DNA from 4 places in the Variovorax rhizosphaerae genome. Region 2 is predicted to be linked to each of the others. Evidence: predicted binding sites of a transcription regulator. Region 2 holds the regulator's gene; each other region holds the start of a gene.
The links. The regulator LexA, encoded in region 2, represses DNA repair genes until DNA is damaged. The targets are predictions, from matches to a motif close to ACTGTATNNNNATACAGT.
Positions count from the first base shown of each region.

Region 1: a site for LexA is predicted at 3,208-3,225, ahead of recA (recombinase RecA). Genes of this name have one in related genera too.
Region 3: a site for LexA is predicted at 4,820-4,837, ahead of WKW82_RS23845 (DNA topoisomerase IV subunit B). Genes of this name have one in related genera too.
Region 4: a site for LexA is predicted at 3,630-3,647, ahead of WKW82_RS18980 (PA0069 family radical SAM protein). Genes of this name have one in related genera too.

Region 1 covers NZ_JBBKZT010000001.1:246,375-253,632, forward strand. Annotated here, with positions in the region: gene argC (N-acetyl-gamma-glutamyl-phosphate reductase) at 1-62, shown strand, start outside; gene yiaA (inner membrane protein YiaA) at 290-727, shown strand; gene WKW82_RS01070 (hypothetical protein) at 764-1,450, opposite strand; gene recX (recombination regulator RecX) at 1,560-2,012, opposite strand; gene recA (recombinase RecA) at 2,028-3,146, opposite strand; gene WKW82_RS01085 (MarR family winged helix-turn-helix transcriptional regulator) at 3,290-3,763, shown strand; gene WKW82_RS01090 (response regulator) at 3,949-4,623, shown strand; gene WKW82_RS01095 (hypothetical protein) at 4,640-5,551, opposite strand; gene WKW82_RS01100 (sensor histidine kinase) at 5,816-7,249, shown strand.
Region 2 covers NZ_JBBKZT010000007.1:31,313-38,570, reverse strand. Annotated here, with positions in the region: gene lpxK (tetraacyldisaccharide 4'-kinase) at 1-506, shown strand, start outside; gene WKW82_RS15785 (Trm112 family protein) at 487-669, shown strand; gene kdsB (3-deoxy-manno-octulosonate cytidylyltransferase) at 765-1,511, shown strand; gene adk (adenylate kinase) at 1,643-2,299, shown strand; gene WKW82_RS15770 (asparaginase) at 2,346-3,338, opposite strand; gene lexA (transcriptional repressor LexA) at 3,413-4,099, shown strand; gene WKW82_RS15760 (hypothetical protein) at 4,213-4,527, shown strand; gene WKW82_RS15755 (D-2-hydroxyacid dehydrogenase family protein) at 4,583-5,590, shown strand; gene WKW82_RS15750 (MFS transporter) at 5,587-6,744, shown strand; gene WKW82_RS15745 (tetratricopeptide repeat protein) at 6,794-7,258, opposite strand, start outside.
Region 3 covers NZ_JBBKZT010000011.1:254,407-261,664, reverse strand. Annotated here, with positions in the region: gene WKW82_RS23875 (MBL fold metallo-hydrolase) at 1-251, opposite strand, end outside; gene bamC (outer membrane protein assembly factor BamC) at 388-1,470, opposite strand; gene dapA (4-hydroxy-tetrahydrodipicolinate synthase) at 1,580-2,467, opposite strand; gene WKW82_RS23860 (class I SAM-dependent methyltransferase) at 2,610-3,158, opposite strand; gene WKW82_RS23855 (hypothetical protein) at 3,164-3,304, opposite strand; gene WKW82_RS23850 (MFS transporter) at 3,309-4,526, opposite strand; gene WKW82_RS23845 (DNA topoisomerase IV subunit B) at 4,871-6,856, shown strand; gene WKW82_RS23840 (lytic transglycosylase domain-containing protein) at 6,911-7,258, shown strand, end outside.
Region 4 covers NZ_JBBKZT010000008.1:319,215-326,472, reverse strand. Annotated here, with positions in the region: gene glgB (1,4-alpha-glucan branching protein GlgB) at 1-478, opposite strand, end outside; gene WKW82_RS18995 (polyhydroxyalkanoate depolymerase) at 639-1,859, opposite strand; gene WKW82_RS18990 (glutathione S-transferase) at 1,976-2,632, shown strand; gene WKW82_RS18985 (hypothetical protein) at 2,656-3,270, opposite strand; gene WKW82_RS18980 (PA0069 family radical SAM protein) at 3,657-4,745, shown strand; gene WKW82_RS18975 (methyltransferase family protein) at 4,857-5,417, opposite strand; gene WKW82_RS18970 (dialkylrecorsinol condensing enzyme) at 5,548-6,528, shown strand; gene WKW82_RS18965 (beta-ketoacyl-ACP synthase III) at 6,518-7,258, shown strand, end outside.

The DNA.
Region 1 (7,258 bases), on a different contig from region 2:
ACCTGGGCAAGGGCGCCAGCGGCGCGGCGGTGCAGAACCTGGAATTGATGCTGGGGCTCTGAGCCTCGTCGAATCGCTGGAGCGATCGGCCGCAGCAGTGCCGACGCCCGCACGCTGGCGGCGGGGACATTCATGGCATGAAGTACGCCGCGGGCCAATCCCGGTTCGCGCCCCTTCTCAGTCGCTACATATTTGATAGCATCCTTTGCAATTGTGGCGCGCATTTCCGCGGTTCCAGGCGTGCAAATGTGGCTATCATCCGGCGATCCAAACAAGAGGAGCGCCCAACATGACCGCCAAGTTCCAGAAGCCCACGGGCGCGTTCGTCGCCGCTTCGTGGGCCGCACTGTTCGTCGGTGCGATCGTGTTCCTGATCGGGTTGTGGAACGCGTCCATGCAGCTCAATGAAAAGGGCTACTACCTCACTATCCTGATGTACGGCCTGTTTTCCGCGGTGTCCCTGCAGAAGTCGGTGCGCGATCGGCTCGAGGGCATTCCGGTCACCAACATCTACTACAGCCTGTGCTGGGTTTCGTTGCTCCTGTCGGTGGTGCTGCTCGCGGCGGGCCTCTTCAATGCGACCCTGGCGGGGAGCGAGAAGGGCTTCTACGGCATCGCGTTCCTGCTTGCGCTCTTCGGTGCGGTTGCCGTGCAGAAGAACGTGCGTGACATCGCCGCACACAAGGCCGACGCGCCGCAGGTCGGAGACGAACCGGACGTGGCCTGAACCGCAGGCTGAATTCGACCCGCGCTGCGCCGGACTTCAGCGTGTGAGGTGGAAGCCCGCAGCCACCAGGACAGCGTGCACGCCGACGGCGATCCACCAGATCTTGTGCGAGGGCGTGGTCGCATCTTCCAGCGCATCGCCGATGCGCTGGTTGAGCATGGTGCGCAGGGCCGCGTCTTCAGCGCCCGCTGCCGCTGCCCCGAATTCGCCCTGGGTCTGCTGCCAATGCGCCACCATGTCCGACAGCGGCAGCCGCGCGAGCACGAAGCCGATGGCCAGCCGCACCGCCTTGCTTTCGCCCAGCACCGGCTCGAGTTGACGGCTCAGGGTTTCGACGGTGAGCCAGTCCGGCACACGCTGTAGCGCACCGTGCGTGCGCGGCATGGCCTCGATGCGGCCGGCGATGGCTGACGCCAACCGCTGCGAAATGGTGTGACCGTGCGCCCTGACCACCTGCTGCAGCGCCCCCGCATGGCCTTGCTTGACGCCGATGACCAGGTAGAGCGGGATGTACAGCATCAGCAGCATGGCCACCAGCAAGGGCGGCGAGGCCAGCATCGCCAGGACACCGCCGATGCCGCCCGCATGGCCTGCGGACATGCCCGGTCCGTTGAAGCGGCTCAGGTACCAGGCGAACGCGCCGCCGCCGCACAGCAGCGCCAGCAGTCCGCCCACCACAACGGAACTCGCGTAGGCCGCGCCGGCCTTGAGACCGGTGCGCATGAGCGATGGCGAAGCCGCCGATGAAGCATTCGATGACAAGATTCCTCCCGGATTTGCGGTCTGCGCCGCGCCTCCGGATCATGCCAGCCCATGCCAGGAATGGGCACGTTTAATTGTTGTCGTCGGTAGTTTTCAGCGCTTTGGCGACCACATCGGCGGAGAAGCCGCGGGCCAGCAGGAAGCGCATTTGTCGGGCGCGATCGGCCGCGTCAACCGGGGGGGCGCCGAAGCGGCGGCGCCAGACTTCCACTGCGCGGGGCAACTCGGTGTCGCGCAGACCGGCCACGGCTTCGGCAATGGCTTCCGGCGCGATGCCCTTGTGGGCGAGTTCTTGCCGGACCCGCGCTGCGCCCATGCGCGATGCACGCTGGTTCAGCACGGACTGGACCACACGCGCCTCGCTGATGAAGTCCTTTGCGGCGAGCTCGTCGAGCGCCCGGTCCAGGGAGCCGGGCTCTTCTTCGTGCCGCGCGAGCTTGCGCTCCAGTTCGGCGCGTGAATGCTCCCGTTGGCTCAGCAGGCGCAGCGCACGGCCTTTGAGGGAAGGGGCTGCAAATGCCATCGGCTGACGTGGCGTTTACTTCTCAGTCTTGTCGGCCTTGTCAGCCTTCTCGGCCTTCGCGGGCTTGGCCGCAGGCGCCTCCGGGGCATTCGCATCGGCGGCCAGCAGCGGAATGCCCAGTGATTCGCGCACCTTGTTCTCGATCTCGCGCGACAACTCGGGGTTCTCGCGCAGGAACTCGCGGGCGTTGTCACGGCCCTGGCCGATCTTCTCGCCCATGTAGGCATACCAGGCGCCGGACTTGTCGACGATCTTGGCCGTGACGCCCATGTCGATGATCTCGCCTTCGCGGCTGATGCCCTCGCCGAACAGGATGTCGAACTCGGCCGTCTTGAACGGGGGCGAGACCTTGTTCTTGACGACCTTCACCTTGGTTTCGTTGCCGATCGCTTCGTCGCCCTTCTTGATCGTGCCGATGCGGCGGATGTCCAGGCGCACCGAGGCGTAGAACTTCAGCGCGTTGCCGCCGGTGGTGGTTTCGGGCGAGCCGAACATCACACCGATCTTCATGCGGATCTGGTTGATGAAGATGACCATGCAGTTGGTCTTCTTGATCGTGGCGGTGAGCTTGCGCAGCGCCTGGCTCATCAGGCGGGCTTGCAGGCCGGGCAGCGAGTCGCCCATTTCGCCTTCGATTTCAGCCTTGGGCGTGAGCGCGGCGACCGAGTCGACCACGATCAGGTCCACGGCGCCGGAACGCACCAGCGAGTCGACGATTTCAAGGGCCTGCTCGCCGGTGTCGGGCTGGCTGATCAGCAGGTCCGACAGGTTCACGCCGAGCTTCTGGGCGTACTGCACGTCGAGCGCATGCTCGGCATCGACGAAGGCGCAGGTGCCGGCCTGGCGTTGCATCTCGGCAATAACCTGCAGCGTGAGCGTGGTCTTGCCCGAGGATTCCGGGCCGTAGATTTCAATGACGCGGCCGCGCGGCAGGCCGCCGACGCCCAGCGCGATGTCCAGCCCCAGCGAGCCGGTAGAGACCACCTGGATGTCTTCCAGCGCCTCGCCTTCGCCCAGCCGCATGATCGTGCCCTTGCCGAACTGCTTTTCGATCTGCGCCAGCGCGGCCTGCAGTGCCTTGGCCTTTTCGCTGTTCGGGACCGAGATGCTGCTGCCCTTGACGAGTGCGTCCATGAAAAATCTCCTTGAATATCAACGGGTTATGTTTGGTTTTGGCATCTGTGTTTGATAACAGGCTGGATGCTTGAACAGTAGTGTATGCGGCTGTATAAATCCGTAAAGACGATTTTTAGTCAGTTTGCTTTACCATTTGCAGCATGACCACGGCACCCCACGAAGACGACTGGCGCCAGACGCACCTGGGCCGCCTGCTCGGCCATGCGATGCGCCGCTTCGACGAGCGCGTGCTGACGCTGATGGCGCATGACATCGAGGTGCCCCTGGCGCTGTCAAACCTCGCGGCGCGCCAGCAGGTCAGCGCCGCGCACATCCACATCACGCGGCACCTGGCGCGCAACGGCTCGCGCCTGACCGAACTGGCCGATCGCGCCGGCATGACCAAGCAGGCGATGGGCGTGCTGGTGGATCAATGCGAGGCCTGGGGCATCGTCACGCGCGGACCCGATCCGCTCGACGCGCGGGCGCGGCGCGTGACGTTCACCACCGACGGGCTCGCCTGGCTCGATGCCTTTCGCCGCGCCGTCGCGCAGGCCGAGCAGGAGTTCCGCGCCAGCGTGGGCGACGAGGTGGCCACCGTGGTGACGATCGGGTTGGAGGCCTACGCCACTTGAGCGACAGGCCATGGACGCACTTCTAGAATCGGCCTGATACGACTTGCAACCAAGCCCAGAACCAGGCGCAGCGCCGCAGACCGTGCTGTAGCACGCCAAGGCACTCCAACGCAGCGATGTGTTTGGTTGCAGGTCGCATGAAAGCAACATCGCAGGGACGCCACAAGACCAACGGGACACCACCCATGCGAATCCTGATTGCCGAAGATGACCAAGTCCTCGCCGACGCCTTGCTGCGCAGCTTGCGCACCTCGGGCGCCGCCGTCGACCACGTCGCCACCGGCTCGCAGGCCGATGCCGCGCTGATGACCAACAGCGAATTCGACCTGCTGATCCTCGACCTCGGCCTGCCCAACCTGCACGGGCTTGAAATCCTCAAGCGCCTGCGTGCGCGCGGCTCCACCCTGCCGGTGCTGGTGCTGACCGCTGCCGACAGCGTGGAAGAGCGCGTCAAGGGCCTCGACTACGGCGCGGACGACTACATGGCCAAGCCCTTCTCGCTGCAGGAACTGGAGGCGAGGGTGCGCGCGCTCACGCGGCGCGGCATGGGCGGCACCAGCAACGCCATCCGGCACGGTCCGCTGGTCTACGACCAGGCGGGCAGGGTGGCGACCATCGACGGCCGGATGCTCGAGCTGTCGGCGCGCGAACTGGGCCTGCTCGAGGTGCTGCTGCAGCGCGCAGGCCGGCTGGTCAGCAAGGACCAATTGGTCGAGCGGCTGTGTGAATGGGGCGAGGAGGTGAGCCTCAACGCGATCGAGGTCTATATCCACCGCCTGCGCAAGAAGATCGAGAAGGGCCCGATCCGCATCGCGACGGTGCGGGGGCTGGGCTACTGCCTGGAGAAGATCCAGGCGTAGGCGGTCGCGGGCGCCATCAAGGCTGCTTGCGCAGGACGTTCGAGATCACGGCAGCGGATTCGGTTGTCGCGTGAAAGCCGAAGCTGCGGTAGTAGCCGTTCGAGTCATAGCGGCCTGCCGCGACCAGCACGATCGCCGACATGCCGTAGTACGTGTTGGTGGCGCTCAGGTTGCAAGGCAATTGGCTGCCGGTCGCGGCGTTGCTGGCATTCAGCACCATGGCGAACATGTTCTTCCGTGCGGCGGGTTCCAAGTGCTTGACGGTGCCGGAGACCGTGCATGCGCCGGGTACGACGCCCGCGGTGGTCCCGGTGAAGTTGCCTTTCGCGTCCACGGTGATCGACATGTCGAAATCGACCGGACTGTCGACGCGCCAGGTGCCGGCCATGCCGGCCTGGGTGGTCGCCAGGGAGTTCGACTTGCTGTAGCGCAAGGGGCCCAGGAATTCCTGCGTCCCGTCTGCGACGGTGTAGGTACCCAGGATCTGCTCCTTGGCAAAGAAGGCGCCGGAGCCCTTGATCTCGTCGAGCCCCTTGGCGCTGCGCAGGAAGGTCGGACTCTTGAAGGACCATTCGTACTTGGCGACGGCGATGGAGCCGAGGGTCCATCCCGGCGTGCCCTTGCCCATCAGGTAGCCCGATGGACCGATGAAGGTGAGGTTGTTGTCGGCTTCGTAGATGCCTTCGCTGTCGTTGCCTGCGTCCGCAGCCGATCCGCGCTCGGGCTTCGGGGGCAACGGCTCGGTGTCCTTTGCACGGGCGTAGACATCCGGTGCGCTCGGGGCGGGCGCAGCCGGGGCCGTGGCCGGTGGCGCCGGCGCTGCCGAGGCGGGCGTCGGGCTGGCGGGCTCCTGCGCTGTCGGGCTGCTGCTGGAAGGGGTCGTCGTGGCAACGGGGCTCGTCTCGGCCGCTGGCGATGTCGCCGGCAAGAACCCACCACCACCTCCGCCCCCACCGCCACAAGCGGTCAATGTGGCACAGAGCGCCGCTGCTGCGGCAACGGTCCCCAGCGGGTTGGCGCGAGCGCGCAACGGTTCACGATTCAATGGATGACTCCCTGACGTTTCGGATGGCTGAACAGAAGCGCCAACGATAGATTTCGACCGATCACGCCGCCATCGGCGACTTCTGCGCCGATATCTGGAAACTTCCGAACAATTGACAATCCGTTTCTTTTCTGTGGAAAACGTCAATTGAGATTCTTCAATCGCGGCCAGCGCTCGCTGTTCGGTGAGATCCTGGACTGGATGCTCACGCCGCTCCTGTTGCTGGTGCCGGTGAGCATCAGCGTGACCTGGCTGGTGGCGCAGGGCATTGCCAACCGGCCGTTCGACCGCGCGCTCGAATACAACGTCCAGACCCTGGGCACGCTGGTCACGGTCCAGGGGGAGCGCGTGCAGTTCTATTTGCCGCAGCCGTCGCGCGACATCATGCGGGCTGATGACACCGACCATGTCTACTACCAGGTTCGGAATTCCGAAGGCGAATTGCTCGGCGGCGATGCCGACCTGCCGCCGCCGCCGGACGACGAGGCGCCGTCCAACGAGCGCGTGCTGATCCGCGAGGACCGCATGCGCGACGAGACGGTGCGCGTGGCCTACACCTGGGTCCAGCCGCGGCTGCCCGGCGCCGGCCTGGTGCTGGTGCAGGTGGCCGAGACGCGGCGCAAGCAGGAGGTGCTGGCCACCGAAATCATCAAGGGCGTGCTGCTGCCGCAATTCGCGATCCTGCCGCTGGCGATCCTGCTGATCTGGCTGGCGCTGGTGCGCGGCATCAAGCCGCTGTCAGAGTTGGAAGACCGCATCCGCGAGCGCAAGTCCGACGACCTGAGCCCGCTCGACGACAGCGCGGTGCCGGTCGAGGTCGCGCCGCTGGTGGCCTCGGTCAATGGACTGCTGACGCGGCTCAACGAAACCATCGCGACGCAGCGGCGGTTCCTGGCCGACGCGGCGCACCAGTTGAAGACGCCGCTGGCCGGGCTGCGCATGCAGGCCGACCTGGCGCAGCGCGCAGGCGCAAGCGCGGAAGACCTGAAGCAATCGCTCAAGCAGATCGGCCGCGCCAGCATCCGGGCCACGCACACGGTGAACCAGCTGCTGGCGCTGGCCCGCGCCGAAGGCGGTGGCGTCGCGGTGCCAAGGCAAAGTTGCGACCTGGCGCGGATCACCATCGAGGTGGTGCGCGAGGCGGTGCCGCGGGCGATCGAGCGGCGGATCGACCTGGGCTATGACGGCGTCGAGGCTGGCACGAAGGGGGTGATGATCCAGGGCAATCCGACCCTGCTGAAGGAGCTGGTGCGCAACCTGATCGACAACGCGATCAACTACACGCCTTCATCGAGCGAGCGGCCCGGCGTGATCACCGCACGCGTGCTGTCGGACCCCTTCGGTCGGGTCACGCTGCTGCAGGTGGAAGACTCGGGGCCCGGCATTGCCGAGCACGAGCGCGAACTGGTGTTCCAGCCCTTCTACCGCGTGCTCGGCAACGAGGCCGACGGCTCCGGGCTGGGGCTGCCGATCGTGCTGGAGATTGCGCGACACCACAACGCGACGGTGGAGCTTGGCGATGCGCGGCCGGAACGGCAGCAGCATGGTGCATTGTTCAGCGTGCGCTTCCAGACGGGTTGAGTCTCTTCG
Region 2 (7,258 bases):
TCGAGCTATGCGTGTTCGACGATCGCGGCATCGGCAACAGATGGCTGCTGCCAGCGGGACCCTTGCGCGAACACTGGCCACGGCGCTGCGACCTGGTGCTGCACACCGGCGCCCGACCGGCCTTCGCCGAGGGCTTTCGCTCGCAACGCACGCTGGCCGACCACGCGTTGCGCAGCGACGGCAGCCGAGTCTCCCTCGCGGAATTGGCCGGAAAACCCGTTGTCGCCTTGGCCGCGATCGCCAAGCCCGAGGGCTTCTTCGCGATGCTGCGCGCACGCGGCATCCAGCCCGAGCGCTGCATACCGCTGCCAGACCACTTCGACTTCGAGGACTGGCGGCGTCCACCAGGAGGCCATTTCCTCCTCTGCACCGAGAAGGACGCAGTCAAGCTTTGGCACGTGGCGCCCGAAGCATTGGCCGTGCCGCTTGTGTTCACACCCGAGCCCGCGTTCTTCGCCGCGCTCGACGCAAAGCTATCATCGCTCGATGGACACCAAGCTGCTTGAATTGCTGGTCTGCCCCGTGACCAAGGGGCCGCTGACCTGGAATCCGGAGAAACAGGAACTTTCTTCCCGCTCCGCACGCCTCGCCTATCCGGTGCGCGACGGCATTCCCGTGCTGCTCGAGAACGAGGCGCGAACCCTTACCGACGACGAGTTGGGGCTTTGAGCAACGCCAGCCCGCTTCCGGGCGCCACTGCGCGCGCCGAAGGACGCAAGGACAACGCGCATGCGACTGGCGCAGGTGTTCCCTTTGTCGTTCTCATTCCCGCACGGCTTGCGTCGACACGCCTGCCGGACAAGCCGCTGGCCGACATCTGCGGGATTCCGATGGTGGTCCGGGTGGCGCAGCGCGCGGATTTGTCCGGCGCGGCGCGGGTGGTAGTCGCCGCCGATGACGCGCGGATCGTGGATGCATGCCGCGCCCATGGCGTCGAAGTGCTCCTCACCCGCACGGATCATGTGAGTGGCAGTGACCGGTTGGCAGAGGCCTGTACCCTGCTCGGCCTGGACGACGACGATATCGTGGTCAACGTGCAGGGCGACGAGCCCCTGATCGACCCGTCGCTGATCGACGCCGTGGCGATCACCCTCTCCAAGGAACCCGACGCGTCGATGAGCACCGCCGTGCATGCCATCGATTCAACCGAGGACTTCCTGAATCCGAACGTCGTCAAGGCAGTGCTCGATGCACGCGGCCACGCGCTCTATTTCAGCCGCGCGCCGATACCGTGGTGGCGCGACGGCTTCGCGGCCAAGCCCCTTGACGAATTGCCATCGCCGGCACCGTTGCGGCACATCGGCATCTACGGTTATCGAGCCGGATTCGTGCGCCGGTTTCCGGCCCTGCCTCCGGCCCCCATCGAATCCATCGAAGCGCTCGAACAACTGCGTGCCATGTGGCATGGCCATCGCATTGCGGTGCATGTAAGCGACCATGCGCCCGGTCCTGGCGTCGACACGCCCGAGGACTTGGTGCGCGTACGAGCGCGAATCGCTGCAAACTCTTAGCGGACGCCGGTTTTCCCGCAGAAGTGTGGCAAATGCCCATGCTATCCTCGACGCAGTCATGACACCTGACCTTGTCCAAGCGGCATGCGCGGGGTGTCAATCGATATCCCAAGAACCCGTTCGAGGACACCATGAGACTGATTTTGTTGGGCGCCCCCGGCGCAGGAAAAGGCACGCAGGCGACTTTCATTTGCAAGAAGTACGGCATACCACAAATCTCGACGGGCGACATGCTGCGCGCCGCGGTCAAGGCGGGCACGCCGCTCGGGCTTCAGGCCAAATCGGTCATGGAATCCGGTGGATTGGTCGGCGACGACCTGATCATCAATCTCGTCAAGGAACGCATCGCGCAGCCGGATTGCGCCAATGGCTTCCTGTTCGATGGCTTCCCACGCACCATTCCCCAGGCAGAAGCGATGAAAACCGCTGGTGTCAAGCTCGACTACGTGCTTGAAATCGAGGTGCCTTTCTCCGACATCATCGAACGCATGAGCGGCCGCCGCTCGCACTCGGCATCGGGCCGCACTTACCACGTCAAGTTCAATCCGCCAAAGGTCGAAGGCGTCGACGACGTGACTGGCGAGCCGCTCATCCAGCGCCCCGATGACAATGAAGAAACCGTGCGCCATCGCCTTGAGGTCTACAGCCAGCAAACCCGTCCGCTGGTGAGCTATTACGCCAACTGGGCCGCGACCGAGCCCGCAGCCGCGCCCAAGTACCGCGCCATCGCGGGCGTCGGCAGCGTCGACGACATCACCCAGCGTGCCTTCGCGGCATTGAGCAGCTGAACGTGACGAGGGGCCCGCACATTGGCCCCTCTCTCATTGCGCGGTGTCAGCGCGGCGCCTGACGAGACAGCAACTCGAGCATCAGCGCAATGCGCGCCTTGACCGGGCTCAGCCCGCCAGCATCGCGCAGGGCGTCGCCGGGCTTTGGCAGGATGCGGCCACTGGCACAGCGGGTGGCTCGCAGCACCGCGACGCCGGCCGCCTGCGCCCTCATCGCAGCCGCTTCGAGCGCATGGTGCAGCGTGCCGTTGCCGGTCGTAGCCAGCACCACACCCCCTACCGCGCCAGCGCCTTCAAGCGCACGTTGCGCGACCAACGCATCAATGATTGCGCCGCTGGCGCCCGCATGGCTCAGGATGACCTCCACGCGGGGCGCATCGATCGCAGTTGAAACGGAGTCGATGGCTGCCGCCGACCATTGCGTGTTCATCGCAGGCCAGTTCCGCACGGAACGCACCATGCCCTCCTCGACGTAACCGATCGGCCCTGCGTCACCGGAGGCGAAGGCATCGAGCCTATAGGTGTGCACCTTCTGTACATCGAGGGCCCCGTGAATCACGCCTGCGCAAACCGCCACGACACCGGCTGCACCCTCCGTCGCAGCAACCACCACCGCATCACGCACGTTTTGCGGTCCATCAGGCGACAGTGACGTCGCCGGGCGCATCGCACAGGTCAGCACCACAGGCTTGTGCAAGCGCAGCACCGAATGCAGGAAGAAGGCGGTCTCCTCCAGCGTGTCAGTGCCGTGCGTGATCACGACGCCAGTCACATCGGGTTGCGCCAGCCAATGCGTACAGCGCGCGGCAAGGCGCTGCCAGATCGCTAAGTCCATGTCCTTGCTGTCGACCTGCGCCACCTGCTCCGCGTGCAGCGTGACGCCTGCCACCTCGATGCCGCCGAGCAGTTCTGCAACGCCAACTTCTGCGGCCGTATACCCGATGTTGTCGCCAGGCTGCGCCGCACGACCGGCAATGGTGCCTCCCGTGCCGAGCACCACCACACGCCTCGACTCCTTCGCTGCTGCACTCGCCACCATGCTTGCCAACTTTCAGAAACTGGTTAAAAATACAGCTACTGGATATTCAGCCAGTGCCGCAAGGAGTCAAGCGCATGCTCAACCTGTCGAACTTCGCCGTCAAGCTTACCGCCCGGCAACAGCAGATCCTGGACTTGATCCAGAGCGCTATTGCACGCACTGGAGCGCCGCCGACACGTGCTGAGATCGCGGCTGAGCTGGGCTTCAAGTCCGCCAACGCAGCCGAGGAGCATCTGCAGGCACTGGCGCGCAAAGGCGTCATCGAACTGGTCAGCGGCACCTCGCGCGGCATCCGCCTGAAGGGCGAGGTGCTCCGCGCCATCAACGAAACCCGCTCCAGCCAGTACTCGCTGGGCCTGCCCGGCATGGCGCAACTCGCGCTGCCGCTGGTCGGCCGTGTTGCAGCGGGCTCCCCCATCCTTGCGCAGGAACACATCGACCAGACCTACTACGTCGAGAACACGCTGTTCCAGCGCCAGCCCGACTACCTGCTCAAGGTCCGCGGCATGTCGATGCGCGACGCCGGCATCATGGATGGCGACCTCCTCGCCGTGCAATCCACCAAGGAAGCACGCAACGGTCAGATCGTCGTCGCCCGGATCGGCGACGAAGTCACCGTCAAGCGGTTGCGGCGGAACAAGCAGGTCATCGAACTGCACGCCGAAAACCCCGACTACCCCACCATCATCGTGCAGCCCGGCGAGCCCTTCGAGATCGAAGGCCTGGCCGTCGGCCTGATCCGCAACACGATGCTGATGTAGCCCCATTTCGCATGCAACAAGTGGCGGGCGTATGGCGAAGAGGCCATCACCCTGTTGCAGTCGACCTTAAGAAATCCTGCCTGTGTTCAACCTCTGACCAATCTGGAGTTCACATGGGAATCGCTTTTCTGACCTTGGCCGAAATCTTCACGCCCCTGCAATCGCTGGCCACCCGGTGGATGCCCGCGCGCCGCGCGGACGGACTGCGCTACGTGGCGGTCCGCCCCGGATGCACGGTCCGCGCCTCCGCCAACAAGCCGGCGGCTGCCACGAGGCCCTTGCGCGTAGTGCGCGTGCTGGACGCACAGCACACGCCCAACGGCGCGGGCCGCGTCGTCATCTCGGGCCGCATGGCCGACGTCTGCGCCGAACTCGATCGACTCGCCGCCCTGGAAGCTGCGGATGACGCCAGGCGACTGATGCATTGAAGGCGTACGGCACGCGGCGCACGCGCTCGGAGGGTGCAAGGCACAATAACGTGCCATGAATATCGTGATCCTCGACGACTACCAGGATGCGGTGCGCAAATTGCGCTGCGCCAGCAAGCTCGACGCCTATGCCGCCAAGGTCTATACCAACACTGTCAAGGGGATCGGGCAGTTGTCGGTGCGACTGAGAGACGCCGATGTGATCGTGCTGATTCGCGAGCGAACGCAGGTCTCGCGGCAGTTGGTCGAGAAACTGCCCAAGCTCAAGCTCATTTCGCAAACCGGCCGGGTGGGAAGCCACATCGACGTGAACGCATGCAGCGAGCTGGGCATCGCGGTGGCTGAGGGCAGTGGTTCACCGTTGGCACCAGCGGAGCTGACCTGGGCATTGATCATGTCCGCGATGCGTCGGCTTCCACAGTACATCAGCAACCTCAAGCACGGCGCATGGCAGCAGTCCGGCCTCAAGTCGGCCTCGATGCCGCCAAACTTCGGCCTGGGGTCCGTACTCAAGGGCAAGACGCTCGGCATCTGGGGTTACGGCCGCATCGGGCAACTGGTTGCACGCTACGGGCAGGCCTTCGGCATGCAGGTCGTCATCTGGGGCCGCGAGGCGAGTTGCGCCAGGGCGCGGTCCGACGGACTGCAGATCGCGCCGAGCCGCGAGGCGCTGTTCGAAATGTCGGATGTGCTGTCGGTTCACTTGCGGCTGATGGAAGAGACACGCGGCATCGTGACACTCGCGAATTTGTCGCGGATGCAACCGACCGCGTTGTTCGTGAACACTTCACGCGCCGAACTCGTCGAACCCGATGCGCTGCTTGCCGCACTCAATCGCGGGCGGCCGGGCTTGGCCGCGATCGACGTGTTCGAAAGCGAGCCGCCACTGCAAGGGCACGCACTCCTGCGGCTGGAGAACTGCATCTGCACGCCACACATCGGCTACGTGGAGCAAGAGAGCTACGAGCTCTACTTCGGGCAGGCTTTCGACAACGTCGCCAGTTTCATCAAGGGCAGTCCGACCAACATCGTCAATCCTGGCGCTCTACAGGTCCGGCGTTGACTCGCCCTCCCCTCCCGGCCGCGCTTTGGGCGTTGCTGGCGGGCAATTTCGTCATCGGCACCGGCGTCATGCTGGTCGCGGGCACGTTGAATGAGATCAGTGCCTCGTTTGGCGTGAGCGTTGCTGCGGCAGGTCAGTTGATGACCGCAGGGGCGCTGGTCGTGTGCTTTGGCGCCCCGCTGCTGGCAGCGCTGGTGGCGGGGTGGGACCGGCGCGCGCTGCTGGCGCTGACGATGGTCTGGTACGCAGTCTGCAATGTGGCGGCATCCCTGATGCCGAGCTACCTCGGCCTGCTGCTCACACGCATGCTGACGATGCTGGCCCCCGCCATATTTACCGCGCAGGCAGCGGCGTCTGTGAGCCTGCTGGTTCCGGCCGACCAGCGGGGCCGGGGTGTGACCTTCGTATTCCTGGGCTGGTCGATGGCGTCAGTGCTGGGTTTGCCACTGGGAGCATGGCTCGGCGGCCACTACGGCTGGCGCACTGCATTCGTGGCCATTGCCGTGGCCGCACTTCTCAGTGCCGCCTCGATCTGGTGGACCATGCCAGGCGGCATCCGCCCTGCAGCACTCACGCGGGCGGCTTGGGTGCGGGTCTTCCGCAGTCCTGCCTTGATGGGCGTGCTGATGGTCACCGCACTGCAGAGCACCGGCCAGTTCGTGCTCTTTGCCTACTTTGCGCCGCTGCTCAAGCTGCAGCTCGGGGCTGACGCGACGGCGCAAAGCTTCATGTGGGCCTGGTTTGGCGCCTGCGGGCTGGTCGGAAACCTGCTGGTCAGCCGGTACATCGACCGCATTGGCGCCGGCCGTGCGTCCCTGGTGACCACGATGCTCATGGCGACGAGCCTGCTGCTATGGCCGCTGGGCATCAATTTCCTGATCTTCGCGTTGGTGCTGTTGCCCTGGGGTCTCGGCTGCTTCGCGGCCAACTCGGCCCAGCAGGCACGCCTGGTCGGACTGGCGCCAGCGATGGCGCCTGGGTCCGTGGCGCTGAACAGCTCCGGCATGTTCATCGGGCAAGCCATCGGCGCCGCCACCGGGGGGTGGCTGCTGGCGCACGATGCTGCAAGCTGGATGCATTGGGTCGGCTTTGGCACCATGCTCGCTGCGATGGCGCTCAGCATCATGGTCGAGCGCCTGCCCAGGCCCCAATGAGTCGCGCGTAGCCGCGCAACCACGCAGTGCTGCAGCGCTACGCGCCGACTCAACGCTTGATGATGCGCCTCGGGGCGATCTCCGCTTCCGTCTCCGGATCGAACAACTCGAAGTCGATGATGTGCGGATCGATCGCGGCGGTCGCCGTGGGCGCGGGAGCCTCGATGGGCGCGGCGATGGTTTCGAACGCAGTCTTGTCGAACTGCGCAAGATCCAGGTTGACGGGCGGCTGCGCCGACGGCTCCAGCGCACTGATGTCGGTCTGGGCATGCAAACCCGCATCGATCGCGCCGTAGAGCGAAGGGAACGGCTCGATGGGTGCGTTGGGCATCGACGGCGACTTTGTCGGTGCCAGTGCGGGCGCGGGGATCGATGCAGCAGGCATCACCATCACGGCGGCCGGCTCTGTCATCAGCGTGGCGCGCGCCGTTGGCTGCGTCTCATGGCTCAGGGTGTCGACGAACGGGATCGGCGTAATGGGGGCCGGTGCCGTGTCGGGGTCGACGACTTCCTT
Region 3 (7,258 bases), on a different contig from region 2:
CTCATCCACACCGGGATTCGATGGCGGCGCGCCAGCATGTGCGCGCAGCCGATGTGGTCGCCATGCTCGTGTGTGACGAAGACTGCATCGAGTTGGCCGATGGTCCGCCCGGCGGTGGCCAAGCGCTTCTCCAGCTGCTTGAGCCCGAAGCCGCAATCCACCAGCAGTCGGGTGGTGCGGCCCGCGCTGGTCGCTTCCACCAACGTGGCGTTGCCGGTGCTGCCGCTACCGAGGCTGCGGAAGCGGAGCATCGAGCGCGACCGCCGCTGACCAGAGGCAGCGATGCCCATTCGTCGGCACCTGCGGAACCGGCTTTGCCGGGCCGGCGGGTTCGCCCCCTTGCAGGTTGGCGCCGCTGGCGCATTCGGGGGTGCTCTTCACTTCACATCACTTGAGGTCGTCAGCGATGACCTTCACGATGCGCTGCGCATTCGCCGAGGTCTCGGGCGCGCCCTTGTCGTTGAGCACCGCGACGGTGGTGGCTTCACCCTGGCTCTTGACCTGGATGCGGTACTTGATCGGCGGATCGGATTTGCCGGCCTGGCCGAGCGTGAGCATGCGGGCGATGAAGCCGGGGTCCTTGTTCGCATTCGGCGGCACGTAGCGCACGAAGTACGTGCCGGCCGCGCGGTCGCGGTCTTCCACGGTGAAGCCGGTGCGGTCCAGCGCCAGGCCGACACGGCGCCATGCGCGTTCGAAGCCTTCGTTGATCTGCACAACGGGTTGGCCGTCGACGGTGCTGACCTTGGAGGTCTGCACCACCGGACCGGCAGCCACCAGGGCCTTCGACTGTTCTTGCGACACGCCGAGCTTGACCATCAGGCGGCGCAGGAATTCGGCTTCCAGGTCCGGATCAGGCTTGCGCGGCTGCCAGATGGTCGAGTCCTTGCGGGCGGTGCTGTACACCTCTTCCATGCCGCGGTGGGTGATGTAGATCTCGGTGCCGTTGGGCGTGCGTTCCATGCGCGTGCGGAAGCGGTCGAGTTCGCCGGTGGAGTACACCGAGTCCATCAGCTTGCCGATGGTGCCGCGGATGATGTCCTGCGGCAGTTTGGCGCGGTTCTCGGCCCAGTCGGTTTCCATGATGCCGAGGTTGCGCTGCTCGGTGGTCAACAGGAAGCCGCTTTCCTGCCAGAAGTCGCGAACAGGTTCCCACAGCTGGTCGGCGGGTCGGCTCACGACGATCCAACGTTCGTTGCCGGCGCGCTCCAGGCGCACGTCGCCGATATTCGACACTGCGGTTGGCAGGCTCGGCGCATTGGCGATCCCAGCCTGGTACGAATTGGCCGAGACCGGTGCGCCGGGGAGGGCGTAGCGGTTGTCGCGCGAGAGCTGGGTCAGGTCGGGTGGGACTTCGAGGGTCGGGGCCTTGCCGGCGCTCTTGTAGTCAATCTTGTCAGGCTCGAGGACCGAGCAGGCCGCAAGGCTCGTGACGAGTCCGAGCAATGCAAGTCGCGAAATGTGGTTCAACGTCGTCTTCCTTCTGGATATCGCAATTCAATGGACGCATGCGGCGCCGCAGGTTGTGAGTGGCAAGTCGGCAAAAAGGTTGCATGCGCGAATGCGCATCGGGCAGGCGTCAGTGGAGCAGGCCGGTGGCCTTGAGGGCGGCCAGCACGACGGGTTGGGCTGCTTCGCTGAGACCGGTCAGGGGCAGGCGCAGCGCGTCTCCGCACAGGCCCATGCGCGCCATGGCCCACTTCACGGGAATGGGGTTGGGCTCGATGAAGAGGTTGCGGTGCAGCGGCATCAGTTCGAACTGGATGCGCATGGCGGTGGCCACGTCGCCGGCCAGAGCGGCCACGCACAGCTCGTGCATCTTGCGCGGCGCCACGTTGGCCGTGACGCTGATGTTGCCCTGGCCGCCGCACAGCATGAGGGCGACGGCGGTCGGGTCGTCGCCCGAGTAGACGGCGAAGTCCTTCGGCAGGTCGCGAATGAGCCATTGGGCCCGCTCGATGTTGCCGGTGGCTTCCTTGATGCCGATGATGCCGGGCACTTGTGCGAGGCGAAGCACGGTGTCGTGCGCCATATCGGCGACGCTGCGGCCCGGCACGTTGTAGAGCACGGTGGGCAGGTCGCCCACGGCTTCGGCGATGGCCTTGAAGTGCTGGTACTGGCCTTCTTGCGTCGGCTTGTTGTAGTAGGGCACGACCTGGAGTTGCGAGTCCGCGCCCACGCCCTTGGCGAACTTGGCAAGCTCGATCGCTTCCTTCGTGGAATTCGCGCCACAGCCGGCCATGACGGGCACGCGGCCCTTGGCTTGCTCGACGGAAACGCGGATGATTTCGCAATGCTCTTCGACATCGACCGTCGGCGATTCGCCGGTGGTGCCGACGACGCCAAGGCAGTCCGTGCCTTCGGCGATGTGCCAGTCGATCAGGCGGCGCAATGCGGGATAGTCGACGCTGCCGTCGTCATGCATCGGCGTGACGAGCGCGACGATGCTGCCAGTCAGTGGATCCAAGGGGGTTCTCTTTGTTCGGGCCGAAAAGCAGCCATTCTACTGATCAGACGTCCCACCCCCGCAGAGGCTTCGGTGCACCCCCTCAACGGGCGCACCCAGCGGCGCGGCGAAGCAGGTTCCGCGGGTGCTCACGAAGGGGCAACTAATTCGCGGGTGGGCTTTCAAGCGCGTGGCGCGGCAACGCGCCCGCCGGCCGCACGGCCGCGATGCGCTGGACGAATCGCGCGGGACTGTCCAGGAACCCGTCTTCGTAGGCGATCACGCGCAATCCTGCGCTGGCGGAAAGGAGTTCGCCGGGCTGCAGCAGGAAATCCGGGCGCGATGGCTTGCCGACGGTTTCGTTACCGGCTGCAAAAGTTTCGTAAAGCAGCACGCCGCCGGGCGCGACGGCGGCCACGATATGGTGCAGGAGCGGGCGCCAGAGGTAGTTGGTGACGACGACGGCATCGAATTGATCGCCGCCGAAGGGCCATGGCCCGTCTTCGATATCCGCTTGCAGGACGCGGCCGAAGGACGAGGCTGCAGCGATCGCTTCCGGCGACCGGTCCACACCGGTGACGACATGGCCGCTCCCGGCAAACCAGCGCATGTGCCTACCGGCACCGCAGGCCACGTCGAGCACGCTCCCGCCCTCCGGCACAAGGTGCGACCAGCGCACCACCCATGGCGACGGCGCGCCCGATCCATGCAGGGAGCTCAAAAGCAGGCCCAGAGTTGGTCGATGAGGGTCACCATGAAGCCGGGCCGGGTGTAGAGCGCGAACACGAGTGCCAGCACCATGCAGATGGCCAGCCACGTCGCGACACGACGGATGCGATGGCGGGTCTGGCTCGTCATGATTTCAGGCAGGCTGCGGCACGGCGCGCACGATGGCGCTTTCCTTCACCGGCAGGTTGATGAGCGCGGCGAACACGCCGAGCGCGATCGAGATGTACCAGACGATGTCATAGCTGCCGGTGCGGTCGTACAGCGCGCCGCCCAGCCACACGCCGAGGAAGGAGCCGACCTGGTGACCCAGGAAGATGAAGCCGCTGAGCATTGACAGGTGCGCCACGCCGAAGATCTGCGCGACCAGCGCATTGGTCGCCGGCACGGTCGAGAGCCACAGGAAGCCGATGACGGCCGCGAAGACGTACACCGACAGCGGCGAGATCGGCACGATCAGGAACAAGGCAATGGCGATGGCGCGGCCGAAGTAGATCGCCGCGAGGATCTTGCGCTTGGCGAATTTCTGCCCCAGCGAGCCGGAGGCGTAGGTGCCGAACACGTTGAACAGGCCGATCAGCGCCAGCGCATAGCTGGCCACTTCGGGGGACAGTCCCTTGTCGCGCAGGTAGCTCGGCATGTGCACGCCGATGAACACCACCTGGAAGCCGCAGACGAAATAGCCGGCCATCAGCAGGCTGAAGCTCGGCGTCTTGAAGGCTTCGGCCAAGGCCTGGACGATGGTCTGTTCACGCCTGCTGCCACCCGTCGTGGAAGCCGGCTCGCGCAGGCCGAAGGCCAGCGGCACCACCAGCAGCACCACTGCCGCCAATGCGAGCAGGGCGGTCTGCCAGCCCAGGCTGGCGATCAGATGGCCCTCGATCGGCACCATGAGGAATTGCCCGAACGAACCGGCCGCGGCGGCCACGCCCATGGCCCATGAGCGCCGCTCGGCCGGGATCTGGCGGCCGATCACGCCATAGATCACCGCGTAGGTGGTGCCGGCCTGCGCGGCGCCGATGAGCACGCCGGCGGTCAATGCGAACAGGGTGGGCGTGGGCGAGAGCGCCATGCCGACCAGGCCGAGCGCATAGCAGGCGGTGCCGATCAGCAGCACGCGGAAGGCGCCCAGCTTGTCGGCCAGCATGCCCGCGAAGACACCCATCACGCCCCATGAGAGGTTCTGGATCGCGATGGCGAAGGAGAAGGTCTGGCGCGACCAGTCCTGGGCCTGCGTGATCGGTTGCAGCCAGAGGCCGAAGCCGTGGCGGATGCCCATCGAGAGGGTGACGATCATGGCGCCGCACAGGAGCACCTGCTTCAGGCTGAGGGGCTGGGGGGAGGAGGGGCGCATGCCGGTCAATGTACCCAAAAGCCAGTGACCGTTCTTGCGCGCGCCTATTCGGGATTGTTGAAATATTGCCCGGCCATTGATGCGATTGGCGCATGTCCCGCCAGGGGAGCGACGCTTGCGGCGGCCGCCAACGGGGTTGCAAGCGGTGCTTGGATGTGAAGGAGGGATAGGCGGGGGGCGGCAGCCCGGGGGCGTTGGCATCTCGCGCCATTTGCCGCGCGGGTTCGCGTGTGTGGCTGGCTGCGCGAGCTGGATCGCGAAGTGGTGGCCTCGCGCATCAGGCACGGAAGTTGTCTGTATGGACATCCAGTTTTTGGCGGGCTGGCTCACTACAATCCGCCCCCATGGCAACCCCCAGCAAGACAATTCCCCAGGCGTATTCCGAAGGCTCGATCCGCGTTCTCAAGGGGCTCGAGCCCGTCAAGCAGCGGCCGGGCATGTACACCCGCACCGACAACCCGCTGCACATCATCCAGGAAGTGCTCGACAACGCGGCCGACGAGGCGCTCGCGGGCTACGGCAAGAAGATCAAGGTCACGATGCACCTCGACGGCTCGGTGAGCGTCGAGGACGATGGCCGCGGCATTCCGTTCGGGCTGCATCCGGAGGAACAGGCGCCGGTGGTCGAACTGGTGTTCACGCGGCTGCATGCGGGCGGCAAGTTCGACAAGGGGTCGGGCGGGGCCTACAGCTTCTCGGGCGGCTTGCATGGCGTGGGCGTCTCGGTGACCAACGCGCTGTCGACGCGGCTGGAAGTGGTGTCGTATCGCGAAGGCTCGGTCGCGCAATTGGCCTTCTCGGCCGGCGACGTGATCGAGCCGCTGCAGATCCGCGCGCAGGTCAGCGGCAACGGCGACCGCAAGCAGGGCACGACGGTGCGCGCCTGGCCTGACGCCAAGTATTTCGAGACGGCCACCTTGCCGGTGAACGAACTGACGCACCTGCTGCGCAGCAAGGCCGTGCTGATGCCGGGCGTGACGGTCACGCTCGTGGTCGAGAAGACGAAAGACACGCAGACCTGGCTCTACAAGGGCGGCCTGCGCGACTACCTGATGCAGACGCTCAATGGCGAGCCGGTGATCCCGCTGTTCGAAGGCGCGGGCCATGCGGACAAGAACGCCGACAACTTTGCCGAGGGCGAAGGCGCCGACTGGTGCGTGGCCTTCACCGAGGAAGGTCAGCCGGTGCGTGAGAGCTACGTCAACCTGATTCCAACCAGTGCTGGCGGCACGCATGAAAGCGGCTTGCGTGATGGGCTGTTCAACGCCGTCAAGGGCTTCGTGGAACTGCATTCGCTACTGCCCAAGGGCGTGAAGCTGCTGCCGGAAGACGTGTTCGCCCGCGCTTCCTATGTGTTGAGCGCCAAGGTGCTGGACCCGCAGTTCCAGGGGCAGATCAAGGAACGACTGAACTCGCGCGATGCGGTGCGGCTGGTGTCCAGCTTCGTGCGTCCTGCGCTGGAGCTGTGGCTGAACCAGCACGTCGACTACGGCAAGAAGCTGGCCGAACTGGCGATCAAGGCGGCGCAGTCCAGGCAGAAGGCGGGCCAGAAGGTCGAGAAACGCAAGGGCTCCGGCGTGGCCGTGCTGCCTGGCAAGCTGACCGATTGCGAGAGCAAGGACACGGCGCACAACGAAGTCTTCCTGGTCGAGGGCGACTCGGCCGGCGGCAGCGCGAAGATGGGCCGCGACAAGGAGTCGCAGGCGATCCTGCCCTTGCGCGGCAAGGTGCTGAACACCTGGGAAGTCGAGCGCGACAGGCTGTTTGCCAACAACGAAATCCACGACATTTCGGTGGCCATCGGCGTAGACCCGCACGGGCCGACCGACACGCCCGACATGAGCGGCCTGCGCTACGGCAAGATCTGCATCCTGAGCGATGCGGACGTGGACGGCTCGCACATCCAGGTGCTGCTGCTGACGCTGTTCTTCCGGCACTTTCCGAAGCTCATCGATGCGGGTAACGTGTATGTGGCCAAGCCGCCGCTGTTCCGCATCGATGCGCCGGCGCGGGGCAAGAAGCCGGCGTCGAAGGTGTATGCGCTGGACGAAGGCGAACTCACGGCCACGCTGGACAAGCTGCGCAAGGATGGCGTGAAGGAAGGCGCGTGGAGCATCAGTCGCTTCAAGGGCCTGGGTGAAATGAGTGCGGAGCAGTTGTGGGAGACCACGCTGAATCCGGACACGCGCCGCCTGTTGCAGGTGCAACTCGGCCGCTTGGATTTCACGCAGACTCAGGGAGAGATCACCAAACTCATGGGCAAGGGTGAAGCCGCCGCGCGGCGCGACCTGATGGAGTTACGTGGCGATGATGTGGAGATCGATGTCTAGTTGATGTGCGTCCTCGTCCTTCGGGAGGAGGATGTCCGGCTTGCGAATCACGAAGTGAATCAATCTGGCCTTTTCCGTCGATGGATTGCGCTGGTGCTGTTGCTGATCGCGCAGCACGGCGCGTTCGCGGCCGACATCTATGGCTACATGGACGAAAAGGGCATGGCGCATTTCGCATCGGAGAAGCTGGATGCGCGCTACCAGTTGTTCTTCAAGGGCGGGCAGAGCTTCGACACGACTGAGGGCATCGGCACGCCGGGGCGGCGCGGCAGTGGCAAGGTACCGGCGGTGTCGCAATCGCTGGTCGCGATGTTCGAGAAATCGCCGAACTACAAGGTCGCCAAGACCGCGTTGCAGGACGCGTCGAAGCGCCATGCGATCGACTATGAGTTGCTGCAGGCG
Region 4 (7,258 bases), on a different contig from region 2:
TCCACGAGCCCAGGTGCACCTCGTAGACGGACATCGGCGCGTCGAGCGCATTGCAGGCGCCGCGCGTGGCCATCCAGTTGCCGTCATGCCATTCATGCGCGAGCGACCAAACGCGCGAGCCCGTGGCCGGTGGCGCCTCGCTGCAGAAGGCGAAGGGGTCGGCCTTGTCCACGACGTAGCCGTTGAAGCGGGAGAAGACGCGGTACTTGTAGACCTGACCCTGCGCGGCCTTGGGCGCGATGGCTTCCCAGATGCCGCTGCCATCGGGCCGCGGATGCATGCGCAGGGCGCTGTCGTCCCAGCCGTTGAAGTCGCCGATGACGGAGACGGCCTCCGCGTTCGGCGCCCACACGGCGAAGGTCGCGCCACTGCCGTCCGCATGCAGGTGACAACCGAGGTTGTCGTGCATGCGGGCATGGGTGCCTTCGCGAAAGAGCCAGCTGTCTTGCTCGCTGAAATGCTGATGATGAACTTGCACTGTGTTCCCTGTGACCGGACGGATGGATTCGTCCTTGGGCTTGCGAGCGATTCATTGAAGCGCAGGCTCCAGGTGTGTGCAAGGCAGGTCTGCGCCTTGTGCTGTCGGACGCCGACTACAGGTTGCGGCGCAGGACCGCGCCTGCGTTTGCTCGCCCCGATCAGCGAATGATTTCAGCCGCAGCGTGAATCGTCTCGCGCACGCGCGGATAGATCTGCGTGTTCCACTTGCTGCCGCTGAACACACCGTAGTGGCCCACGCCCGCTTGAAGATGGTGCGCCTTGAGGTAGGGGCGGATGCCGCTGCACATGTCTTGCGCCGCGACGGTCTGGCCCACCGAGCAGATGTCGTCGCGCTCGCCCTCGACGGTGAGCAGCGCGGTGCGCCGGATGGCCGCCGGATCGATCTTGCGGCCGCACACTTCAAGCTCGCCGCGCGGCAGGTCGTAGGTCTGGAAGATGCGCTCCACGGTCTCCAGGTAGAACTCGGCCGGCAGGTCGTTCACCGCCAAGTATTCGTCGTAGAAATCGCGGATGTTGTTGGCCTGCTCCATGCGGCCTTCGACGAGGTGCGCATAGAGGTCGCGGAACTGCTTCTTGTGCCGGTCCATGTTCATGCTCATGAAGGCGGTCAACTGCAGGAAGCCGGGGTAGACCTTGCGCCCCACGCCCGCATGCGGCAAAGGCACGCGGCTGATCAGGTTGCGCTTGAACCAGCCGATCGGCCGTTCCGTCGCCAGTTCGTTCACCCGCGTCGGATTGATGCGGCAGTCGACCGGGCCGGCCATCAGCGTCAGGCTGCGCGGCGTGGCGGCATGGTCCTCTTCCGACATCAGCGTGGTGGCGGCAATCGCGGCCACGCAGGGTTGGCAGACCGCCACCAGATGCACGCCGGGGCCGATCGCGGCCATGAAGTCGACCAGCGTCGTGGTGTATTCGTCGAGCCCGAACTTGCCTTGCCACAAAGGCACGTCACGTGCGTTATGCCAATCGGTCACATAGACGTCGTGGTCGCGCAACAGCGTGCGCACCGTTTCGCGCAGCAGCGTCGCGAAGTGGCCCGACAGTGGTGCGGCCAGCAGCACCGGCGGGTGCACCGCCTTGGTGTCCTTGCGGAAATGCAGGAGCGTGCCGAAGGGCGCCGTCAGCGTGGGCTCTTCCCGCACCGCCACTTCCTCGCCCTCCACCATGACCGTGTCGATGCCCCATTTCGGCCGCGTGTGCGTGAGCCGCATGCGCGAGAACACCTCCATCTGCGCCGATATCTGCCGCACGGCGGTGCGCTCGGAGCCTTCGCTCCACAGCGATGCCCCCAGGAACTGCGCACCGAGCCGCAGGGGTGAAAGCATGTCGGTGTGGTTTTGGTAGGCCCGATAAAGCATGAGGCCTTGAAGGCAAGTTGCGGGCCAAGGCGCGAGCCCGCACCTTGCGCATGGCATGGGCCTTGCACTGCCGCAGGCGGCAGACCCGCACCGCAATAGCCCCAAGGAGCATCTCGATGTCCAAACCCGTCCTCACCATCAGCAGCAAGAACTACGGCGCCTGGTCCCTGCGCGGCTGGCTGATGTGCCGTCTGGCCGGGCTCGACTTCGCCGAGAAGATCATCCCGCCGGACGACCCTGCCATGAAGGCCGAGATGCTGCTGTTGTCCTCGTCGATGCTGGTGCCTTCGCTGGAGCATGACGGCCTCAAGGTCTGGGACACGCTGGCCATCGGCGAATACCTGCACGAGATCAAGCCCAAGGCCGGCCTGCTGCCCACCGATGTGCGTGCCCGCGCCCATTGCCGCGCCATCTGCGGCGAGATGCATTCGGGCTTCGCCAGCATGCGCGGCGCACTGCCGATGAACGTCAAGGCGCGCTTCCCCCACTTCAAGATCTGGTCGCGCGCGCAAGGCGACATCGACCGCATCGTGGAGATCTGGAAGGAGTGCCTCGGAAAGTATGGCGGGCCGTACCTTTTCGGCAAGAAGCCGGGCCTGGCGGACGCGATGTATGCGCCGGTGGTCACGCGCTTCATCACCTACGACGTGAAGCTGCCGCCGGCCTGCGCGACCTACGTCAAGCACATGATGGAACTGCCCGAGATGCAGGAATGGATGGCTGCGGCGAAGCAGGAGCCCGAGGCGATCGACGAGCTGGAGGCGGAGTTCTAGCCGACCGCTTTCGCGGCACCGGGTCAGCGTGACAACCCGGTCTGCTCATCGCCTTCCGCGGCAACCTGCTGGACCTGTGTCTGCGAGACGTTCGCGCGCTTTGCCTTCGCGAGCGCGAGTTCGCGTTGCTGGCGTCGTTCGAGTTCCCTGGCTGCGGCGTCCCTGCGCGACTTCTCGACCAGGTGGGCTTCGATGATTCGCTGTTGCTCGGCTCGCGCCGCCGCCTGCTGCCGCGCGGCTTCCTCGGCTTGGGCCACGGCCGCTTCGGCAGCAGCCCGGTCACGCTGTTGCTCCAGGTACCACGCACCGCCGCCGATGAAGGACAGCAGCAGGACAAGGAGCATCAGCGGGCGCGCCCACCTGGACCGCTCCTTGCCTTCGGAATAGCGGATCTCGACCCACGACGAAACTTGCTCCGTCAAGACGGCCTTCGCCAGCTTCCGGTCATGCGCGGCGCGCATGTCGGGGCTGCGCAGCACCTTGTAGGCCTCCATCACATCCGCCAACTGCGCGGCGGCGCCAGCCTCCGAGCGGAGGCGTTCACGGGTGAACGCTGTCAAGGAATTGTTGAACGCGCGTTCGATCTCGGCGGGCTTTGCATTGCCCTGCACGCCCAGCACGCTGTATGCAGGCCTCATCACTTCCCCCTGCGGGCGGAAAGCGCCGCGGCGATCTGCCGCAACATCGATCCACGCCTTGGTTTTTTGTGTATCGCGATGTTACGCGCCGACCGCGCGGCGTGCAATTAATCCACAAGACTGCATTTCGAATCGGCCACCGGCTGGCCTGCCGCCAAAGTGCTACTCGGTGGGCTTGCCCACCGTGACGAAGTAGGAAGCGACGATGACGCCCACACTCACAACACAAGCAATAGCAATCGACATGGGAACCTCTCTGGTTGGTGTTTACGATGGTTCACATTCTAAGGGTAAACCCTAGTCCTCGCACGCGAAGGGATTGGGTCTGAAAGCTGGCATTCCGATGCGCACGGCGCCATACTGTAAATAAATACAGTATTGCTGCCATGACCGATACCTTCATTCCCGTCCATGCCCTCAAGGGCCGCGGCGCGGCGACGCGCATGCCGCATCGCTTCGAGAAGGACGCCCGCGACGCGTACGACGACGGCTGGGGCACGCTGGAGGACGATGCCGCCGAAGAAAGATCAGCGCCGCAAACCGAGGTCCGCTTCGAGGATGCGAAATCGGTGCTCGGCGAAAACGACTCGCCCGACGTGCCTTTCGACCGTTCGCTCAACCCGTACCGGGGCTGCGAGCACGGCTGCATCTACTGCTTTGCCCGGCCGACGCACAGCTACCTCAACCTGTCGCCGGGCCTGGACTTCGAGACCAAGCTCATCGCCAAGCGCAACATCGCCGAAGTGCTGCGCGCGGAGCTGGGGCGGAAGAACTACCGGCCCAGCCAGATCGCGATCGGCACCGCCACCGATTGCTACCAGCCGATCGAGCGCGAACTGCGACTCACGCGCGCGGTCATCGAGGTGATGCGCGAGACACGGCACCCCTTCGCCATCGTGACCAAGTCGAGCGCCATCGAGCGTGACCTGGACCTCATCGCGCCGATGGCGGCGGATCGACTGGCGGCGGTCTACATCACCCTGACCACGCTTGACGGCGAACTCGCGCGCAAGCTGGAGCCGCGCGCCGCCGCGCCGCATCGGCGACTGCGCACCATCAAGACGCTGGTCGATGCGGGCGTGCCGGTCGGCGTGAGCGTTTCGCCGCAGATCCCGTTCGTCAACGAAGACATGGAGAAGGTGCTCGAAGCCGCCTGGGAGGCCGGCGCTCGGCGTGCCTTCTACAACGTGATCCGGCTGCCCTGGGAGGTGGCGCCGCTGTTCAAGGAGTGGCTCGAACTGCACTACCCGCAACGCGCCGGCCGCATCATGGCGCGCATCCGCGACATGCGCGGCGGCAAGGACTACGACGCCGACTTCGCCACCCGCATGAAAGGCAGCGGCTTGTGGGCCGAATTGATTCGCCAGCGCTTCGAGAAGGCGACGCAGCGCATCGGCTTCACCCGCGAGCGCATTCCCATGGACCTCGAAGCCTTCCGGCCGCCGGGAGCGGTGGGGCAGGGGAGCTTGTTTTGACGGCTCATACGGCTCTGCATTCAATCGCAGAACAAGGCGGAGAACCGCAGACAGTGCTGTAGCACGGCAAGGCGATCCAACGCAGTTATGCGGTTGAAGGGCGAAGTCGTATCACAGCACGAATGGAATGAAGCGCCGCGTCCCGCGCATGTACGTCCGGTAGGCCTCGCCGAAGTGCTGCAGGCACTCCTGTTCGTCCCGCAAGGCGGTGATGAACAGCAACACCGTGGCCGCCAGCACCAGCACCAGTCCAAGCCATGAGAACTGCTTGAGAAACGCGCCCCAGGCCAGGAAGATCAGCGCGGCGTACATCGGGTGGCGGATGTAGTGGAAGGCGCCGGAGGTCACCAGGGCGCTGGTCTTCTCGAAGCCCAGCAAGGCGTCGTCCCGGCGTTCGTCGGTCGGTCGACCCACCTGCTTCAGCAGCCGAAAGGCATGAACCGGAAGCCACGCCGAGGCGACCAGCAGCAGCCACGACAGCAGTTGATGCGGCGCCAGCGGGTCGTTGCCCCACACCGGCAGGTTCACCAGGACCAACAGCAGGATGCATTCCCAGGCAAAGAATCGATAGAACCCGTGCGAACCGGGGTGCCTCAGCGCGCCGCGCGAGACGTAGAGCAGCGCGGCAGACCCGACGATGAAGGCGACGGCAAAGACAAGCGGGTGGAGCATGGCGCCCGAATCTACACGCGGCGTTCCAGCGACACCGTGCGCTCCCCAAGCAGGGGGATGCGATCAGCACAGTAATTTGCCAATGTCAGCAATCCCCTACACTCGCACGTCCTCCCCGCCTGTTGCCCCTGTGACCTCACCCCTGCTGAGCGCGACCGCGTCCCCCAAGCGCGTGCTCGCCATTCGTTATTCCCAGACGGGACAACTTGACGCCGTTGCCGACCAGATCCTGGGGCCGCTGCAGGCGGATCCCGGCATCGAGGTGCACGTCGAGACGCTGCGGCCCTTGCAGCCCTTGCCGTTCCCGTGGCCCTTCCTGGCCTTCTTCGACGCCTTTCCCGAGACGGCGCACATGCGGCCGGCCCCGCTGGCGCCCCTGTCGTTGACGGGCGACGAGGCGTTCGACCTGGTCATCCTGCCGTGGCAAGTCTGGTTCCTGGCGCCATCGCAGCCCATCGCCGCCTTCCTGCAGCATCCGGTGGCGGCGCGCCTGTTGAAGGGCAAGCCGGTGGTCACGGTGATCGCCTGCCGCAACATGTGGCTGACGGCGCACGAGAAGCTCAAGACGATGCTGGCGGCCGTCGGCGCGCGGCTGATCGACAACGTGGTGCTGACCGACCCCGGTCCTACCCTGGCCACCTTCATCACCACGCCGGCCTGGCTGCTGTTCGGCCGCAAGCGCGGCTTCTGGGGCATGCCGGATGCGGGACTCACGCAGGGGCAGATCGCGGGCGCACGCCGTTTCGGCCTGGCGCTGCGCGACGGCCTGCATGGCGATGCCGAAAAGGGCACGCAGCCGCTGCTGGCTGGCCTGGGCGCGGTCGTCGCCGAGCCGCGCCTGTATGTCAGCGAAAAGGCCGGTACCCGCAGTTTCTTCCTGTGGGGCAAGCTGATCATGGCGGTGGGGCGGCCCGGCAGCGTGCAGCGCCGGCCGCTGGTGTTGGCCTATGTGCTGTTCCTGCTGGCCCTCATCGTCACCATCGTGCCGGTCAGCCTGGGCCTGCAGGCTATGCTGCGGCCGCTCTTCAGGGGTCGATTGACTAAAATCAAGACCCACTTTGAGCTGCCCTCAGGCTCGGCCACCGATCGGTGCCACCGCTATGACAGTTGATGTATTCCTGACGCGTTCCGCAGCTTATTTGCCTTTCTCGCCGGTCTCCAATGACGAAATCGAAGATGTCCTTGGTCGCATCGGCGGCAAGGATTCGCGTGCGCGCCGGTTGATCCTGCGCAGCAATGGCATCCAGTCGCGCCACTACGCCATCGATCGCGCGACCGGCAAGGTGGCCATGACCAATGCCCAGCTCACCGCGAATGCCGTTCGCGCGCTGGGCGAGGACATCGGTGCGGTGGATTGCCTGGCCACCGGCACCACCTTGCCCGACCAGCTCATCCCCAATCACGCGGTGATGGTGCATGGCGAGTTGGGCTGGCCGCGGCTGGAAGCGGTGTCGTGCGCCGGCGTCTGCCTGTCCGGCACGGCGGCCCTGAAGCACGCCTGGCTGTCAGTGCGGGCCGGCGATGCGCGGCGTGCCGTGGCCACGGGTTCGGAACTGGTGTCGCCGCTGCTCATGGCCGCGAACTTCGAGGCCGAGTTGGCGCACAAGGTGCAGGCCTTGGAAGAGCGGCCCGAGATCGCCTTCGAGAAGGACTTCCTGCGCTGGATGCTGTCCGACGGCGCCGGCGCCGTGCTGCTGGAGCGCGCACCGCGCGGGCCCTTGTCGCTGCGCATCGACTGGATCGACCTGTCCTCCGCCGCGAACGAATTGCCGGTGTGCATGTACGCCGGCGCCGACCGCGATGCCAATGGCGCGCTGCAAGGTTGGATGCAGACGCCGTCC